DNA from 2 places in the Priestia sp. D51 genome. Region 1 is predicted to be linked to the other one. Evidence: riboswitches for the same ligand, from Rfam matches in the RefSeq annotation. Region 1 holds a riboswitch; the other holds the start of a gene.
The links. Region 1 has a riboswitch for preQ1 ahead of ACNHOZ_RS23115 (QueT transporter family protein). Riboswitches for the same ligand answer to the same signal wherever they lie in the genome.
Positions count from the first base shown of each region.

Region 2: linked by a shared signal. The riboswitch ahead of queC (7-cyano-7-deazaguanine synthase QueC) and the one ahead of ACNHOZ_RS23115 (QueT transporter family protein) in region 1 are both predicted to bind preQ1.

Region 1 is NZ_JBLTIR010000007.1:24,056-32,886, reverse strand. It holds gene ACNHOZ_RS23155 (tautomerase family protein) at 54-443, opposite strand; gene ACNHOZ_RS23150 (hypothetical protein) at 611-769, opposite strand; gene ACNHOZ_RS23145 (TRM11 family SAM-dependent methyltransferase) at 1,030-1,983, shown strand; gene rluF (23S rRNA pseudouridine(2604) synthase RluF) at 2,021-2,737, opposite strand; gene ACNHOZ_RS23135 (MFS transporter) at 3,014-3,547, shown strand; gene ACNHOZ_RS23130 (hypothetical protein) at 3,604-3,951, opposite strand; gene ACNHOZ_RS23125 (hypothetical protein) at 3,979-4,224, opposite strand; gene ACNHOZ_RS23120 (hypothetical protein) at 4,294-4,743, opposite strand; gene ACNHOZ_RS23115 (QueT transporter family protein) at 5,179-5,667, opposite strand; PreQ1 riboswitch class I at 5,677-5,721, opposite strand; gene ACNHOZ_RS23110 (Lrp/AsnC family transcriptional regulator) at 5,917-6,327, shown strand; gene ACNHOZ_RS23105 (YitT family protein) at 6,709-7,575, shown strand; gene ACNHOZ_RS23100 (hypothetical protein) at 7,925-8,143, shown strand; gene ACNHOZ_RS23095 (5-deoxy-glucuronate isomerase) at 8,387-8,831, opposite strand, start outside.
Region 2 is NZ_JBLTIR010000003.1:697,666-706,496, reverse strand. It holds gene ACNHOZ_RS15425 (cell wall hydrolase) at 112-825, opposite strand; gene ACNHOZ_RS15420 (hypothetical protein) at 1,138-1,464, opposite strand; gene ACNHOZ_RS15415 (hypothetical protein) at 1,612-1,806, opposite strand; gene ACNHOZ_RS15410 (patatin-like phospholipase family protein) at 1,824-2,669, opposite strand; gene ACNHOZ_RS15405 (YkvS family protein) at 2,978-3,163, shown strand; gene ACNHOZ_RS15400 (hypothetical protein) at 3,480-3,707, shown strand; gene ACNHOZ_RS15395 (NAD(P)H-binding protein) at 3,739-4,440, opposite strand; gene queF (preQ(1) synthase) at 4,509-5,006, opposite strand; gene queE (7-carboxy-7-deazaguanine synthase QueE) at 5,105-5,836, opposite strand; gene queD (6-carboxytetrahydropterin synthase QueD) at 5,829-6,269, opposite strand; gene queC (7-cyano-7-deazaguanine synthase QueC) at 6,269-6,934, opposite strand; PreQ1 riboswitch class I at 7,165-7,208, opposite strand; gene ACNHOZ_RS15370 (GerAB/ArcD/ProY family transporter) at 7,281-8,402, opposite strand; gene ACNHOZ_RS15365 (hypothetical protein) at 8,425-8,661, opposite strand; gene ACNHOZ_RS15360 (Ger(x)C family spore germination protein) at 8,673-8,831, opposite strand, start outside.

The sequences.
Region 1 (8,831 bases):
CAAAATGAGAAAAAGCCCTTAGAAATAAGGGCTTCTCTAGATAATAAACCATTTTATAATTTCCCAGTTAAGAATTGAGCTTCTCCCATACCAAAGCTCCAGTCAGCATTACCGTTTTCAACAATTGAAATCATAATGTCGCTTGGCTGAATTCCGCAGCTTTCTCCCAGCTCTTTTACAATTAATTTGTAAAGAGCTTGTTTTTGCTCTTCTGTTCGCTGTTTGCTCGTCACACTTATAATAACCAAATCCTTGCTTCTCTCAAAGCCAAGACCTGTATCTTCAATAATCATTTCATGAGCAGGATGCTGATGTACAATTTGATAACGATCGCGTTCTGGGACGCCAAAGGCTTCTAGCATCGCTCGATGAGTAGCGTCTAGTAATGCTTTTAACTCTTTTTCGTCTCTTCCTTCTATTACATCAAATCTAAGTAATGGCATACTAAGTAACCTCCAGCTTTTTGTCTAATGTATTATTGCTTTATCATATCACAACTATCATTTGTAAAAAAAAGATATGCTATTCACAATGTGCTCTCTAGTGAAAGAGACCTCAAACTCTTCAATAAAAGCTGAACCTAACAAAAAGAAATGAGCAGCATAACGGCTCATTTCATTAGTACAAAAATATTTATAATAAGAGCTAAAATACATACAGATACAATGGCAATGAGTACGTTCATCACAAGGTTTTGCGAGGATGTTTTAGCTTGTTTTTTCATATCAGCCCGACTCATCTGTTGCTTTTCATGATCACTTTTAGACATCACGTAGCCTCTCCTATTCATCAAAATGTCAGCAGTGTATAAATGATTTTTGAGAAACCTTGATCCAGTTCTTTTGTATAAACAGCAGCACATGCAGGTTATCATCAGTTATTTTAGCATGTTTTGTCAAATAAGTGGACTATGTAGCGCTTCAATTTAGTATTCACAGCCAAATATATTTAAATTCGTTGCTTTTCTCTTCTTTTCTCGCTATTGTTTGAGAAGAAGGATAATTAGATACGATAAAGGATGATACGATATTGAATAACCATACGCAGCTGCCTCAGTATATCTACACATACGCATGCAGCGAAGAGGAACTCTCACTATGTCAATTAGAGAGACGCTCTCTTTTTGAAATTGAAACTGAGAAACCTATCATAAGAAGCGCCGTTAAACTTGATCCAAGCAGAAGCCCTTTTATCAAAGAGCGATTAGATATTATGTATGAATCAGATGACCTTGCAGATATTTGCAAACAAGTAGAAGATATTGACCTTGGAAATCAAACATTTAAACTCATTTTTATGAAAATTAATGACTTAGAAAAAGATCAAAAAATAAGCTATAAAGGTCAGCGTGCGATTGAACGTGATGTGGGTTGGCATTTTGTAGCAGAAGCAGACTTGCATAACCCTGACCATTTGTTTGGAATTGTTCCATTTGAAGGACGCTGGTATTTTGGAAAATATCAAAAAAGCGAAGCTGTATGGCTGCATCATTTGAAGAAACCGCGTGAATACTCTACGGCACTCAGTACCCGCCTTGCAAGAGCTGTAGCTAACATTGCCGTTCCAAAGCCTGAAGGAATCAAAGCGATTGATCCATGCTGTGGTATTGGTACAGTCCTCGTAGAAGCTCTTTCAATGGGCATTGATATTGTAGGACGCGATATCAACCCACTTGTGACCGACGGATCTCGTGAAAATATTGCGCATTTCGGCTTAAAGGGTGATGTCAAAACCGGACCGATTTCGGATGTTACCACTCACTATGACGTAGCGATCATCGACATGCCTTACAATCTCTACACCCACGCGACGCCTGAAGATCAGCTTTCTATTTTAAAACACGCTCGCCGCTTTGCGGATAAAGTAGTCGTGATTACAGTAGACACGATTGACCATATGATTCATGAAGCTGGCTTTTCTATTTCAGATCGCTGCGTAGCGCGCAAAAGCGTATTTTCTAGACAAGTAGTTGTATGCGAATAAAAAAAGACACCAGTCTAACAGGCTGGTGTCTTTTGATTTACCACTCTTTAGGTTCATAGTCTAATTCTTTGAATAGCTGCGTACGCTCTTTTTTCGTTAAATCTCTCCATTGCCCAACAGGCAAGTTGTTTAAGTGAATATTCATAATACGCGTACGCTGAAGTCGGTATACTTCATATCCGAGCACTTCACACATACGGCGAATTTGACGATTTAAGCCCTGTGTTAAAATAATTTGAAACTCGTACTTAGACAGCTGTGTCACTTTACAAGGAAGCGTTTTTGTACCTAAAATTTTTACTCCCTCAGACATGTTTTTGATAAACTCGGGTGTAATCGGCTTATCTACTGCAACAATATATTCTTTTTCATGCTTGTTTTCTGCACGTAAAATTTCGTTAATAATATCGCCGTCATTTGTAAGTAAAATTAAGCCGTCTGAATCCTTATCTAGTCGTCCGACATGATGAATACGCAAAGGGTGATTGACTAAGTCAATGATGTTTCCCTTTACTTTTTTCTCACTCGTACTTGTAATGCCGACCGGTTTATTAAGTGCAATATATACATTATTTCGAGCAATCCGAAGCTGTTGGCCACTTACTCGAATATCATCGCCAGGCTTAACTTGATCTCCGATTTTTGCAACCTTTCCATTAACGGTTACTCTTCCTTCACTAATTAACTTATCTGCCCCGCGTCTTGACGCTTTGCCAGATTCGCTAATAAATTTATTCAGTCTCAGGTGAATCACAACCTTACATTTAAAAATTTTAAAATTTGTCTCTTCTATTAGAAACCGATATGTGTCAATTTCTATACCGTCCCTATCGTAACATGCTATACGCTTCTCGTCTTCTTTTAATTTCATTACTTGACTATATTTTTTTAACAGCAATAGAAGTATAGATCCAAAATACTTTGTAATCTTATTCTTAACATTTCAAGCAATGCTTACACCTGTCAAACTAACGTCAATCTCCACTTCTATGCAAGACCTAAACGTCTAGATTGACTGATCAGTATAGAGTTGCTACCATCAGGTTTTCTTATGCTTCCAGGAGGAGTAACGCTGGCTCTAACAGCTATGGTCGGAGGAAGTTTGTTTGATAAAATTGGATTTAAACCGCTGCTTTTAACAAGTTTAATTCTTTTAACGTTTATTTTAAGTTTGTTCACTAACATTTCAAGAGAAACAACTACGATGACTGCAGCTATTTTATACGCTGCCTTTACAATTGGCGTAGGTTTAAGCATAGGACCCGTAATGACGCTTGCTTTAAATCAAGTACCTAAGCCGCTTCACGCTCACGGTTCAGCCATTTCAAATACGATTAACCAAGTTTCAGGCGCAATTGGACCCGCTTTGTATACAAGTATTATGACAATGGCTTCTCAGCACTTTATTCAACAATCAAATGAAACGAATAAAACGCTGTTACAAATAAAAAGTATGACAAGCGGGGTCCATACCGTCTATTATGTAGCCATCGCTTTCGCTATCGTTTCGTTCCTGCTCGCTCTTACGTTAAAGAAAAAAGACCAGCAGCTGGAGACGCAATAAATAAGAAACTAACAAGAGCTGCTCAAGTCATGAGCAGCTCTTGTTACATGCCGAATTTATATTACAAATGTAAAAGCAATCATAGATACTATGAAAGCAAGAATAATAATACCTCTCTTTTTTTCTGTTTTCCATGCTTCAATAGCGCCCGCGATACCACCAATGACTAAAATAAAAGTACCTATAATGTGCAGAGGCAGCAGCGATAATACTCTACCTAAACTCGCCATCACTCCTCCAATCAATATAAAGCCTGTTGTTATAATCGATTTTAATGATGTTAAGTCTCGTATAGCTTCTTGTTTTTCAGTCTTACTCAGTTTAAAGTACTCTATTATACTAAAAGCAGCGGGTGTTCCCCATAAAATAAAGAAGCTAACTAATCTATCCGTGTCTACATTCACTGTTTATTCACCACCGCTATTAGTTTCTTATACACTTTTCCTAACCCATTTTTTAGAGATAAAAAAAGCGGCTGTAGCTGCTACAGCGGGAATCATAAAAGCAAAGCTACCAGAATAACTGCCAAACGTTACTTTACTTGATAATCCTTCGATTGAGCTCCACATAGTCGAACTTTCTGGAACATATAAGAGCGTAAGAATCATTCCTGATAGCAGTTGAAAGCTACCCAAGAAAACGATGAAACTAATGATAAATAGTCCATATCTCTTCAATAAAATCTCCCCCTTGATTTATATACGATTTCACGCTTCATAAGTTCCATTATTTAACAGATCCATGTGTTATTCTCGCTTCAAAGATCCTCCAAAAGAAAATTGATGGTAGTCATCGATCTTATTCCAATATCCTATGCACTTTACGTCAGGCTCATCAATAGCTAACGCTTCTTTATTAATTCCTTTATAAGGAAGAAATGCAGTCAACTTTACCTTTTGTTTTGGCTTAATATTTAACTTATTGCCTTCTGCTAACACCTTAAATTTATTTTCAGAATAACCGTTTTTTATTTTTAGTGGATACGATAAAAATACGTCGTTTTGTTTGATGGTCAAATCGCTCTTGTTTACGAATTCCAATTCATACGAAATCCCTTGCTTCATCTTTTGTTCTTTGATGACGTTAATATGGATCTTTTCTAGTTCTCTTAAAGGAACGTTGTCTTCTTCTTTTGAACACCCGGCAAATAAGATAGCTAACACTAATAAAACAAGAATTCCTAACTTTCTATTCAAAAAATAATCCCCTCTCTCGTAACAAAGATTATTTTACAATTATAACTCAAAAAAGTTATTTAATGGTAAAAATACACAATTAAAAAAGCAAACCTTGTCGGTCTGCTTTTTTAATTGCTACGCATAGGTAATGTGTTGTTGTGCGAAAAACTTTTCGATAAGGAGTTTGCCAACTATATGTATATCGTAACAAAAGAAAAAAGAACGCGCTGTGAGATTTGTCACTTCTTCTTTCAAAATAATCTAATTGAATACTCGCTATTGCGTTACGCAAAAAGAGCAGAACGCAATAGCGACCTGCTCTTTTTACATGCTAGATATGGGTAATTTTTCCATGCGTGAAAAGCTCTTCAATAATAAGGGGTTTATCACTACACTTATAGAATAACAAAGAAAAAAAGATGCGGCTGTGAGATTTATCACAGCCACATCTTTTTATCCAACTAGCTTATTAAATTGTACACGTTTATTAATTGCCGCCATAATTGGTGCTCCAACAAGCATAACCACAAACTCACCAACAGCTGTTGTTAACCATGTAAAGAAAAATGGTAAATCAAATGCTAGGTGCAGTTCAAACGCAATAATAAACATCGTAAACGTAAACACAAGTGTATTAATAAGCATACGGGCCCACATATTTTTAATATAGCGCATAGAAAAAATGGTAATGAGTAATGATAGTACAGATTGTCCTACCCCAAACACCAGATCATAAGCGACCATTGGTGAAAAAAACAAATTCGTCAGAAATACCCCTAGTACAATGCCGTACACGTACTTTTTATTAAATACAATCAAATGATTGAACATTTCTGATATACGAAATTGGATATTGGTGAAGCCAAACGGCTGAATTAACATGCTAACAGCAATATACATAGCTGCTAAAAGACCGTTGACGCAAAGTGTTCTTATATTCATCTTACTATTCTCTCCTTAGTTTTTTAACGTGGGATGGTTACGAACCACGTAAACACTCAAAGAATCATACAGCAAGCTTAAGCTTTCGTCAATCTAGCTGTTTGCAAACTACTGCTGCTTTCATGTCTTCCATATTGACTGCTCTTTTTTCTTACTTTTCTTTATTATAAAATAGAAGACGTATCCGTATACATAGGTGACATAAAGTAGTTAACCCTTTTGATTTGAAATACGAAAGGATTTGTAGCGATGTTAGATAATACAGATAAGCGCATACTAGAAGAGCTATCAAAAAATGGACGTATGAAGATGAAAGAATTAGGAGAAAAAGTGCATTTAACCGGACAAGCCGCTTCTGCTAGAGTATTAAAGTTAGAAGATGAAGGCATTATCAAAGGCTATACAATTAACATTGATGAACGAAAACTTGGCTACACCGTCCATGCATTTTTAAATATCTATACGCAGAGCATTCATCACCACCCCTACCTTACATTTGTAGAAAGTCAGAAGAAGTACGTCATCAACAACTTTAAAATCAGCGGCGATGGCTGCTACTTACTAGAATGTAAATTTCATTCGAATGAAGAATTAAATGATTTTTTGACAGAGCTAAATCAGCATGTGAATTACAAACTTTCAATCGTCATTAACAAATAAATTTTTTAAAAAAATAAAGGTATATTAATTTATGAAAATGGCAATTCTAATAACGTATTCCCCCTATTCCAATAAATTTGAAAATCCTTTGCGCCGTCGCAAAGGATTCTTTTTTATACAGGAAACCGCCTTCTATTTTTTGAAAAGTTGAACATCTCTCATAGCGTTGACATAGCGGTCAGAGGTTTATATAATCGGTGACATCGAAGCATAGAAAAGCCGGATCAAGACCTATACAAGTATCGTAATTCTTCGTCTTAGAAGTTGATCAGTTTTATAACTAGACAATTTCTAAGACGTTTTTTATTTTATCATTTGTGAAACACTAGTAAAAACAAGATTCCACGTGAAAATATCCTAATGATCAGGGAGGTTTGCATATTGAAAACAATCTATAAAGACATCATTTTAATTATTGCCGGAGCGCTTTTAGTTGCTGCATCCATTGATTTTTTCGTCATTCCAAATAAATTAGGTGACGGAAGTACGGTTGGTATTGCTCTTGTTTTATATTATTTATTTCATATCCCTACAAGTATCAGCACATTTCTTGTGAACCTTGTATTCATTGCCTTAGCTTATAAATTTCTAACTAAAAAAACCATTCTCTATACGATTCTAGGAGCTGTCATGACGTCCGTTTTCTTAGGTCTGGTCAGCTATATTCCTTTTCACGTTCACGACATGATTTTAGGAATTGTATTCGGGGCTTTACTAATGGGAACAGGACTGGCACTCATTTTTATCGCGGATGGATCTACCGGCGGCACAACTCTTTTAGCTTATTTATTAAACTACACAAAAGGCTACAATATCTCGAAAAGCATGTTCTACATGGACAGCGTCATTATTTTAGCATCTGTTTTTGCTATTGGCGTCAACAATACCCTCTATACTTTTATATTCGTCTATCTTTGTGCTAAAATCGTCGATGTTGTTATCGAAGGTTTCCACAACAAAAAAGCAATGACGATTATGTCTGATCAGTACAAAGACATTGCGCAAGTGATCACCAGTGAATTTGGAAATGCAGCTACCATCTTTTATGGATATGGCTACTACGCCAACAAAGATAAACGCATTATCTACGTTGTTATTAAAAAGAACGAGTTATTAAAAATTAAAAAGAAAATCCAGCAAATTGACCCGAATTCTTTTATTGTCATCCACGAAGTAAAAGAAGTTGTCGGCGGAAAATTTGGATTTATCGGCAATTCGCCTCATGAAACAAAAGCCGCTGCTAAATAAAAAAATCCACCTCTTGGTGGATTTTTTTATGAAAAAACCGTTAAGAAAAACGAAAAGATCCCTGCTAAAAAGTAAACTGACCCTAACGCAATTGCTCCTGTAACGACCGTAAATACACTTAATCCGATAGCCACCTTCATTTTCATCCACATCCCTTTTTAGATTAGTAGTATAAGTATGTCCAAGAATAGAAGATTTATAACTATGCCACCCTATTTATTTCATATATCGATGCAACAATTGTCTATTCAACGTGTTCTAAAACCACCCCTGGCGGCATAATGTATAGGAAGGATTTCATATACACATCTTTGTATCACACATATCATATGAAATTAGGTGAGATAAAATGGTGGCTGTCCACTTTTTTGAAAACAGAAAGCTTCTATTAAGCCAGCTGAGGGAAAACATTCCTTCTACGGGTGATGATTTAAAGATTAAGGGACGAAAAGGAACCGTCGTGCTTGTGAATGACATCGATGAAAAAAATGTTCACGTGGAAGTTGCTTTAGAAAAAGTAGTGAAAAAGAACTTAGCGTTAGATAATGCTAAAAAGAAAAGGAGATAAGCGGCTACGCTTATCTCCTTTTTTTGATTGACATACGATCTCTTGCTTCTGTTTAGAAAAAAAAGAGACTCCTAAAAAAGGAATCTGCCAAAAAGAGCGATATCATCGCCTGAATATTAATACAAGCTATACTTTAACATATAAAAACATATTTTACAAAAATAAACTATTATTTTACGCATAATTATTTTTTTATTCGAGGCTTTTCAACATTTGAAACCCATTTCGTATAAAGAGTTTTATTTATTTTTCAGGCCAAATTTTTGCATCCGGCTCTAATAACCACTTATGCTCTTCTTCCATAATACGGTCTGTCCATGGATTATTGTCAAGATGGCGAATCATCCAGCAGAAGTACATCGCATAGCCGGGAGCCGTTGCTTGAGGATGATCTAATTCACCTGGAATTGTAATAAAACTATTATCAACTACACGGTATGCATCTTCTCCAACCATTGCACAGCCAAATCCTTGCGGCTTGTCAAAACGATAGTAATATACTTCAGGCTGATCATGATGATGAGGCGGATAGCTCGACCATCTTCCTGGATAAGAAATAACTTCTCCAATAACAAGGTTAGAATAAGGAGCGTTATTATAATCAAAGATTGTCCGAATGACACGCTGAGCGGTACCTTCCCATACTCCTTCACCAGCTACTGTATTTTGACAGTCTTCAGGCGTATAT
Region 2 (8,831 bases), on a different contig from region 1:
CGAGACAGATAAAACTATATTCACCATCAAAAAAAAACGAACCATTGATCAACATGTGATCAATGGTTCGTTTTTCACTTCGTCTAAAATACTTTTGTTGCAGCCTCTTTTTTATTTAGCAAACACGTGATGATCAATTGTTTTAATTACAGCACGTGAACGAATCCAGTTATCGGTAGCTGTTTTTGGATTATAAAAGTAAATGGAATCATCTAAACGATCTTTTCTAGTCAATGCTTGCTCTACTGCTTTTTTCGAATCTTCTGAAGCAGGTTTGTTAATTGATCCGTTTTGAACCGGTGAAAAAGCGTATGCTTTTCCGACAACTTGTTTAATAACTCCTGTTACCGTATCTGGAAACTTCGGAGAATTTACACGGTTTAACACCACTGTTGCTACCCCTACTTTTCCTTCATACGATTCGCCTTTTGCTTCGGCTTCTACTAAGCGAGCTAATAAATCTTTTTCACTTGCCGAAATCGAAACTGCAGGTGTTTCCTGGTCTGCAGGTTTGGCTTCTGGTTTTGGTTCTGGCTTAGCCGTATTAGCAGGTGCTGCCGTTGAAGGTTCCGTTGTTTCAGCAGCCAGCACTTTTGTCTTACTCGGAATAGCTAATGTTTCACCAATATAAATCATATCTCCTTGACGATTGTTTAATTTTTTAATATCGTCAATTGTTACACTATATCTTTTACCTAACTTCCAAAGACTATCGCCTTTGACTACTTTATAATTAGTTGCAGCCGTAGCTGTTGCATTAAAACCTATAAATGAAAGAGTAGCTAAACAAGCTACTACCATTGATTTCATATAACTATGTTTCATAGGTAATACCTCCTGAAATTTCGTATGGTATTACTCTATCATAGCTATATGGGGGTTTCACCGAACGATTCAATTACATTTCTTTAAGTTTGATGAACAAAATTACGTTCGGAACACAAATATGACATTGTACCTTATTTTTTGTCATAATCACGGTAATTTTTCTAAAATACAGGTATATTTTCCCGACTTATTTCAGTTTAATCAGAAATTTCTTCATTCGTTTTTCCCTTATAATTCTTATGATAAACATTTAAATTCATCTACTTTTACACAAAAGAGCTGAATGTTGTAATCAACATTCAGCTCTTTTTAATCTTCGATCTCAATTTCTACAACATCATAGAAATCAATCACTAGCTTAGCACCCGTATCATCCATAAACGTAAAAACGTCTTGATCATCTGATAAATGTATCACGTATCCGGTCAACTGCTGTTCACTGTTGTCGTAAACAGTAGTAATTAGAATTTTTTTATGATCTACATATGCTTCTTCTAATAACGAATGGAGGTCATAGTCCCCGTCATCTTCGGGCCGGTTCGTTAACAGCATCCCATAAGTCGTCATTCCATTTTTATCTTTCCATATATGATCTGCAAAATAAAAAGGTGCTGTACTTTTTCGAAACTCATCCATAATATCCCTCCTATAACTAAACACGTTTATTCGCTCTTACTATACGTTACTAAATAAACGCACAAGCACTTGTAACAGTATATTCTCTACTGTACAGGCTCATACATCCATTATATAAGGCATAATCAAATAATGCCATCATTTCGTTTAACTCCTAGGAATTTCTAGATACGTATAGGTAAAATCGCCTCCGCGTCCGGCGATTCCACGAAAATGTTTGAAATCAGGGCGATTTACTAAAAAAGGGCGAAAAGCAAGAAAGTCTTCTTTTTTAACTTTAATTTCGGTTACTTTTCCTTCACTTAACTCATTTAACATATTGATTACTGTTTGTTCATCCATTCAGTTCCACCTCGTTTTTAGCTGTTGAGCCAATTTTGCAGAGACGCAAATTGAGCTTCAGCTTCTTTATATCCTTGGTTATAAAGAGCGTCGAGGCGCTCACGATTCTTCTCAATTCGCCCTACTACAAGAGGGGATTGCGGACGAATCACAAAGATATTCCCCTGTCTTTCCTGCTCTTCAATATATGACAATGTTTCATTATACAATTTATAGCGGTTCTCAAGCGCACGAGTCAGCCCATCATAATGACGATATTTGCGCTTCAATAACCAAAGCATATTTGATTTCTTTTTTCGATATCCTTCGTTTCGCGTTAGCACAACAATATTTTTTCTATATCCATCCTGCACTGCTTTTTTGATTGGAATCGGATCACTGATTCCTCCATCTAACAGCTCTTTTCCTTTATATGTAACGACAGGTGCTAAAAATGGAAGGGAACTAGAAGCGCGAACCGCTGTCAAAATATCCCGATCATACTCATCAAAATAAACGGGTTCTCCCGTCACGCAGTCCGTTGCTCCTACTACAAGCTTCTCTGTACGCTCAGCAAATGCCTCAAAGTCAAATGGAAGAAGCTGATTAGGAATTTCATCAAAAACGAAATCCATTCCAAATATCTCTTTTGTTTTAAAATAATTTTTCCACGACAAGTAGCGAGGATCCTCTAAAAAATCTAAATTAGCTTTGCGACTTCTTCCTATTTGTCTAGATAAATAAGAAGTGGCATGACAAGCGCCGGCTGAAACGCCAATTACATACGGAAGGTAAAGATTTCTTTCCATAAAGTAATCTAAAACTCCGGTTGTATAAAGGCCTCTCATACCGCCTCCTTCGAGCACGAGTCCAGTATCTTTCAATTTCTACACCTTCTAATTCTTATAATTTATGACAAGATTATACCTCGTTTATTATAACGAAAGATGAACAAAGATGGAACTGTGTTGCTTCTCTCTTTCGTTAAAGCTACCAATTCCTTCTATTCCTCAGCACATTTTACTTGTTTTTTCAATTTTATTTTATATTTTTTCAAAAAACCCTTTACTAATTCCCAGTTTTAAGGCAAAATTGTAAAAAAAGAAAACGCTAACTAGTTTTACTATTTTCAAAATTAAAATTATTGAAAAAATTAATAATGAACTAATTTAAAACAAAGGAGCGATGAATGATGAAAATAGCAGAGGTAGGAAACTTGATAGAATTTAAAAATGGCTTACAGGGCATTGTCGAAAAAGTAAATGAAAACTCCGTGATTGTTGATTTGACTTACATGGCAAACTACCGGGATTTAGACTTAGAACAGCGAACTGTTGTCAACCACAAAAACTACACGATTATTAATCCTGCTATGTAAAGGGAAAAAGCAACCGGAACGCAAAAACGGTTGCTTTTTTAGTGGTTTTGAAAGAACTGATTCTTTTGTTCTTCTGTAATAATTCCCAGCTTATACATGAGATAAATATACTGTTGAACCTTAACATCCTTCGAACTTTTTTTCACTGTACTCCCTCTTTTCTAAAATGTTTCTTCATACAATAATATATGGCTAAGATAAAAAAAGTTTCCTTAAAGAAACAAAACCAGGCCCCATTTTTTCTTGAAAGGGTCTTATTTTCGTGTGACAATAAGAACAAGCTACTACTACCTACTTACTGAAAGGAATTACTAGCATGTTTGATACTGTATTGTTTATCGTTGCACTTATTGTCATTCTTTTTTTCATCGTGCAGTTCGTTTTTAAACGCAAGCAAACTTCAAATAAAAAAACATCCGTTGAACCCATGAATTATGCCGAAGAAGATTCTAACTCCTACACAAGCTGGAGTGAATCTGCTTCTAATCACGATCACGATGGTGATGGTGATGGTGATGGGAACGCGGATGCTGACGGAAGATAGAAAAAAGCCTCTTCTTATGAAGAGGCTTTTTTTATTTTGATAACACGCGCTTGCCGTTGGTAAACGAATAATAGCATTCACCTGTATAGATGTCTTGGCTTTCATGTACATGAACACCACATTTATCTTCAAGTGCAGCTTTCATCATGGATTTGGCTACGTTATACGCTTTAATTGGACGATATTTTCTCCACTTTCCTACAAGGCAAAATGAACACGACTTTAACGTGTATCCCCCAAGCTTTTCAAATAGGCGAAACTCTTGGCGCTTGCCTAATAATAACGATGGGCGGAAAAAGTGAGTAGAACGGATATACAAGCTTGCGATATCTTCTTCTACTTGCCCCTTTACTTTACTGTAAAAGAATGGCGAACGAAGATCAGCACCAATTGCTGTAATCGTTAAAAAGTTTTTGCAGCGATATTTTTCTGCACATTTAGCCGCTTTTAAAGGAAATTCGTAGTCAACTTTAATGAATTTCGCTTTTGTTTTTGCTTTTTTCATTGTCGTGCCTAAACAGCAATATACATCATCAACTGCAAAGCATTCTTCGTGCTTATCAAGCTCTGAAAAATCAATTTCAAGCTGACGTAGCTTTGTGTGTTCGATTGGTAGCTTTTTTCGAACAAACACTGTCACATGGTTATATAAGCTGTTGCTTAATAACATTTTTAAAAGTTCTTGACCAACAAGTCCGCTTGCACCTAATACTAATGCTGATCTCTGTGACATTCTTTCACCTTCTCATCTGTTGTTTTTGCAATGGAAAACAGGTTGCATACACAACCTGTTTGTTCGAATTAACGATTATCAATTGTTTCTGGGTATAAATCATGATTCATCAGGCGATAATTAGCCATTTCTTCATACTTCGTACCAGGACGGCCATAGTTTGTATATGGATCAATTGAAATCCCGCCGCGTGGTGTGAATTTCCCCCATACTTCAATATATCTTGGATTCATCAGTTTAATTAAGTCATTCATAATAATATTCATACAGTCTTCATGGAAATCTCCATGGTTACGGAAGCTGAACAAATAAAGCTTTAACGACTTGCTTTCCACCATTTTTTCATCTGGAATGTAACTAATATAAATGGTTGCGAAATCCGGCTGACCCGTTTTTGGACATAAGCTCGTAAATTCCGGACAGTTAAATTTCACAAAATAATCACGATTTGGATGTTTGTTATCAAATGCTTCTAGAATCTCTGGTGAATATTCAAACAAATAGTTTGTTCCTTGATTTCCAAGGAGTGATACACCTTCTAATTCTTCATCTTTTCGACCGCTCATTTGCATTTCCTCTCTTTCTACGATTGTCATTCTAACAGCGTTTTTTTATTTTGTATATATCTGTTTTTATTTTTCTTTGTAAATTTTTTGCTATGCGCTTACACGCCTCGTTTATTTCCCCAAACAAGGGCGTGAACCTGCGGCAGAACTCTTACATCGTTCATGTTTTTAGCTGCCACTGCCTTGTCGATTAACCACTCATACTTTTTAAGCAATTCTTGTGTTAACGACGCATTATCGATTGTCGTTAAGTCCTCGTTGCCTACTTGAACAAAAAATGGAACCTCAGGATAACGTTCATGAACAGACGCTGCATACTCAAAGTCCTCATCATTAAATACAACGACTTTTATGCTTATGTGCGCCATGCGTTTTTCCTTTATTAATGTCTCTATAATATCGTCTAATACGGAGAAATTTGTTGTCATTAATGAACTTGGAGGCTTAGGAGAAATCGTTAAATCATCGATCTTTAGGAACCAATCCTGATAACGGCTTCCCTGTGTTTCAAGAGCTGCTTTTACCCCATGACTGTGCAAAAGCTCTACAAGTGAACCAATCGCCTTGATAAGCGCAGGGTTTCCTCCAGAAATGGTGACGTGATCAAAGCACTCTCCTCCAATTTCTTTAAGCTCCGTCCAAATTTGTTCTGCTGTTAGCTGACGAATATCGTTTTTAGCTGATCCATCCCATGTAAAAGCTGAATCACACCAGCTGCAGGAATAATCACAGCCTGCGGTACGAACAAACATCGTCTTACGTCCTACAACCATTCCTTCCCCTTGAATCGTTGGGCCGAATATTTCAAGTACTGGAATTGTATTAGCCACGTTTTTTCACCTTCTTTGGGCGGTAAACTACGTAACTTGTCGGCGTTTCCCGCACGAATACTTGTACACAAGAAGGCTTATTTGGTAGTGTGTCTAGATATTCTTGAACCAACTCATAAATTTTACGAGCAACAACTTCAGTTGTAGGAAAATCATTTGGATTTTCTTCGTTAAAGATAGAATGATCGTTCAATAATGTATGATCAAATTGACCAGAAACAATTTTTTTCAATAGCGCAAAGTTTACTAAAAAGCCCGCTTCGTCTAATGTATCTCCGGCAACAGTTAAATTTACAAAATACGTATGTCCATGGACTTGACGGCATTTTCCTGCTTCTGTATGAGGAACAAAATGTGCCGCAGCAAACTGCATATCTTTGTTCAATTCATATTCATAGTCATGAAAGACTTGAGGATACATTTGTTGCAGCATTATTTTTCTCCTCCTTCTTTTGTTTGCAAGTATTGATCTAACCCGCGTTTTCGCAATTGACATGCGGGACATTCGCCGCACCCATCAGCAACAATACCGTTGTAGCACGTTAATGTTTTTTCACGCACATATTCAAGCGCTCCTAGCTCATCCGCTAACGCCCACGTTTCTGCTTTATCAATCCACATAAGCGGCGTATGAATCACAAACTCGAAGTCCATTGATAAATTAAGCGTGACGTTTAACGATTTCACAAATACGTCTCGACAGTCTGGATATCCCGAAAAATCAGTTTCACAAACGCCTGTTACGATATGACGGCCTCCGCTGTTTTTAGCCAGTACGGCAGCAAATGATAAAAATAACAGATTGCGGCCATCCACAAACGTTGTAGGCAACTCTCCTTCTTTTTGCTCAATTTCAATATCATCTCGTGTTAAGGCATTTGGTGCTAATTGATTTAAAAGTGACATATCTAGGACGGTATGCTTCACACCTAAATCAGCTGCGATAGCTTTTGCTACCTCTATCTCTTGACTATGACGCTGACCGTATTGAAAAGTAACCGTTTCTACTTCTTTAAAGTTTTTCAAAGCCCAAAATAGACATGTTGTACTATCTTGACCTCCGCTAAATACAACAATAGCTTTTTCATTTTTCATCATTATTGTTCGTCTCCTTTTTGATTGAAATCAAAAGAAGAAGAAACTTTATTGAACCGTTCGTTCCCTTTGTGACTAATTTTATAACACAAAAAAGAGACTGCTCTTTTCCAGCAATCTCCCTAAAAAGCAACTAAGATACACGTCCTCGCCAGCATACACGTCAAAAAGACGTGTTGATAGAAAAGCACGTGAAAGAAGACACGCTAAAACCGTGTCTTTTGTCATCAACGATGATCTTAGTTTTTTATAGAGGGAGTTTTCGAACCTCTCCCGTACATATACAAACGTGTACGGCGTTTCTTCTTGAATTGTCATCGTATACTATACCACATACGTATAAATAATGCTATGTTTGTTGGCTTCTATCACCTTTAGCTGTCTTATTTCTCTTTCTATAAGAAAGCGCAATAAATAACAACGGAAAACAGACGCTTAGTACAAATAAATAAAACGGCCAGTAATATTTTTCAAAATAATTGAAGTATGCTGTATTTGGAATAATGTAATACGCCACGCCTGTAATGATTAGACCTAAAGGAAAGCTCAAAAAATTGCGCACCCGTAAATTACATAATTGAGCGATACTTAACTGAATAGCATAGAACACAATGACAACTTTAAAAAAGATAGATAACATCCAAATAATAGCTACTAATACTTCAACATGCTGTATCGTTGCACCTAACGAAATCATTTTTCCTAATAAATAAACTGGGTAGCTGTGCATTGATGCAATATTCGCGCCAAGAGCTAATATACAAGCCGCAACTGCAATCGTAATCGTCAAGCCCGATGCCACAGTGCCGATAACAATCATTCTTTTTACCTTTTTGCCACCTTTTATATGAGGCGTAATCATTAGCACAAAAATCAATTCCATAAACGGATTTCCTAAGAAATACGTGGTCCCTAACACTAAATCATCCATGCGGAATTCAAACAAAGGGTAAAGACGATCCAGTTTCATCTGAGGAATATTTAACGAAATTAACAATAAAAAAGGGACGACGATCCACGGTAAAAAGATTTCCGCGGTTCTCGCTATCACTTCAATGCCTAAATACCCTCCGTATATAACCGCTAAAATCACAAGAGCATGAATCCACGTAGGCAGCGTTTCAGGGACAATTTGCGTCGTCATAAATGTACTGATATCTCGAAGGGAAAACGTAGATTGAATGAACATAAAAAAAATGTAAATAAGAGACATACACGCTCCGGCGTAAGGACCTAGCGCTTTTTTAGCTATTTCAATGAACGTTTGCTGAGGGTAACGGTGCATCAGCCATAACAGCACCGCAACAATTAAAAGGGCAAAGCCAATAGCAAGCACACTACATACCCAGGCATTTTGTCTATTCGTTTCTAATAACGTAGCCGGAACTGCCAAAATAGCGCTTCCGATACAAAAAAAATAAATGAGAAAAAGAAGTTGTTTCGGAGTAATAAATTCTTTTATTTGCATCATACACCCCTTCTCTCCTACATGCTTACGTAAATAACAGATGATGAACGGTTTTAGTAAGAGGCTTAATGAGTTCCTCTAAAAAGTACAGAGGCGTAGGTACTTCTTTACGGAGTGTAATGGCTCCCCAAAAGAATAAACCCATACCTATAAGACAAAGATAGACAACGATTTCACGGTAATACTTTTCCTTTCGGAAGTTAATCATAATTTTTTTAGTCAAAAAAGCAAGAAGTACCAATAAGGCGATAAATCCCTCCATTTTCTTTCTCCTTAATGCTTCATTTGCTTCATATATGAGTTATTTAACGTGCCTAAGCGACGAATTTGAACTTTGGCATCTAAATCGACGGTTAAATCTTCTGCGTAAATTCTGTTCCAGTCTCTTTTCATTTTGTACCATCTCTTTACATCTTGTCTGTAAAACGTTTC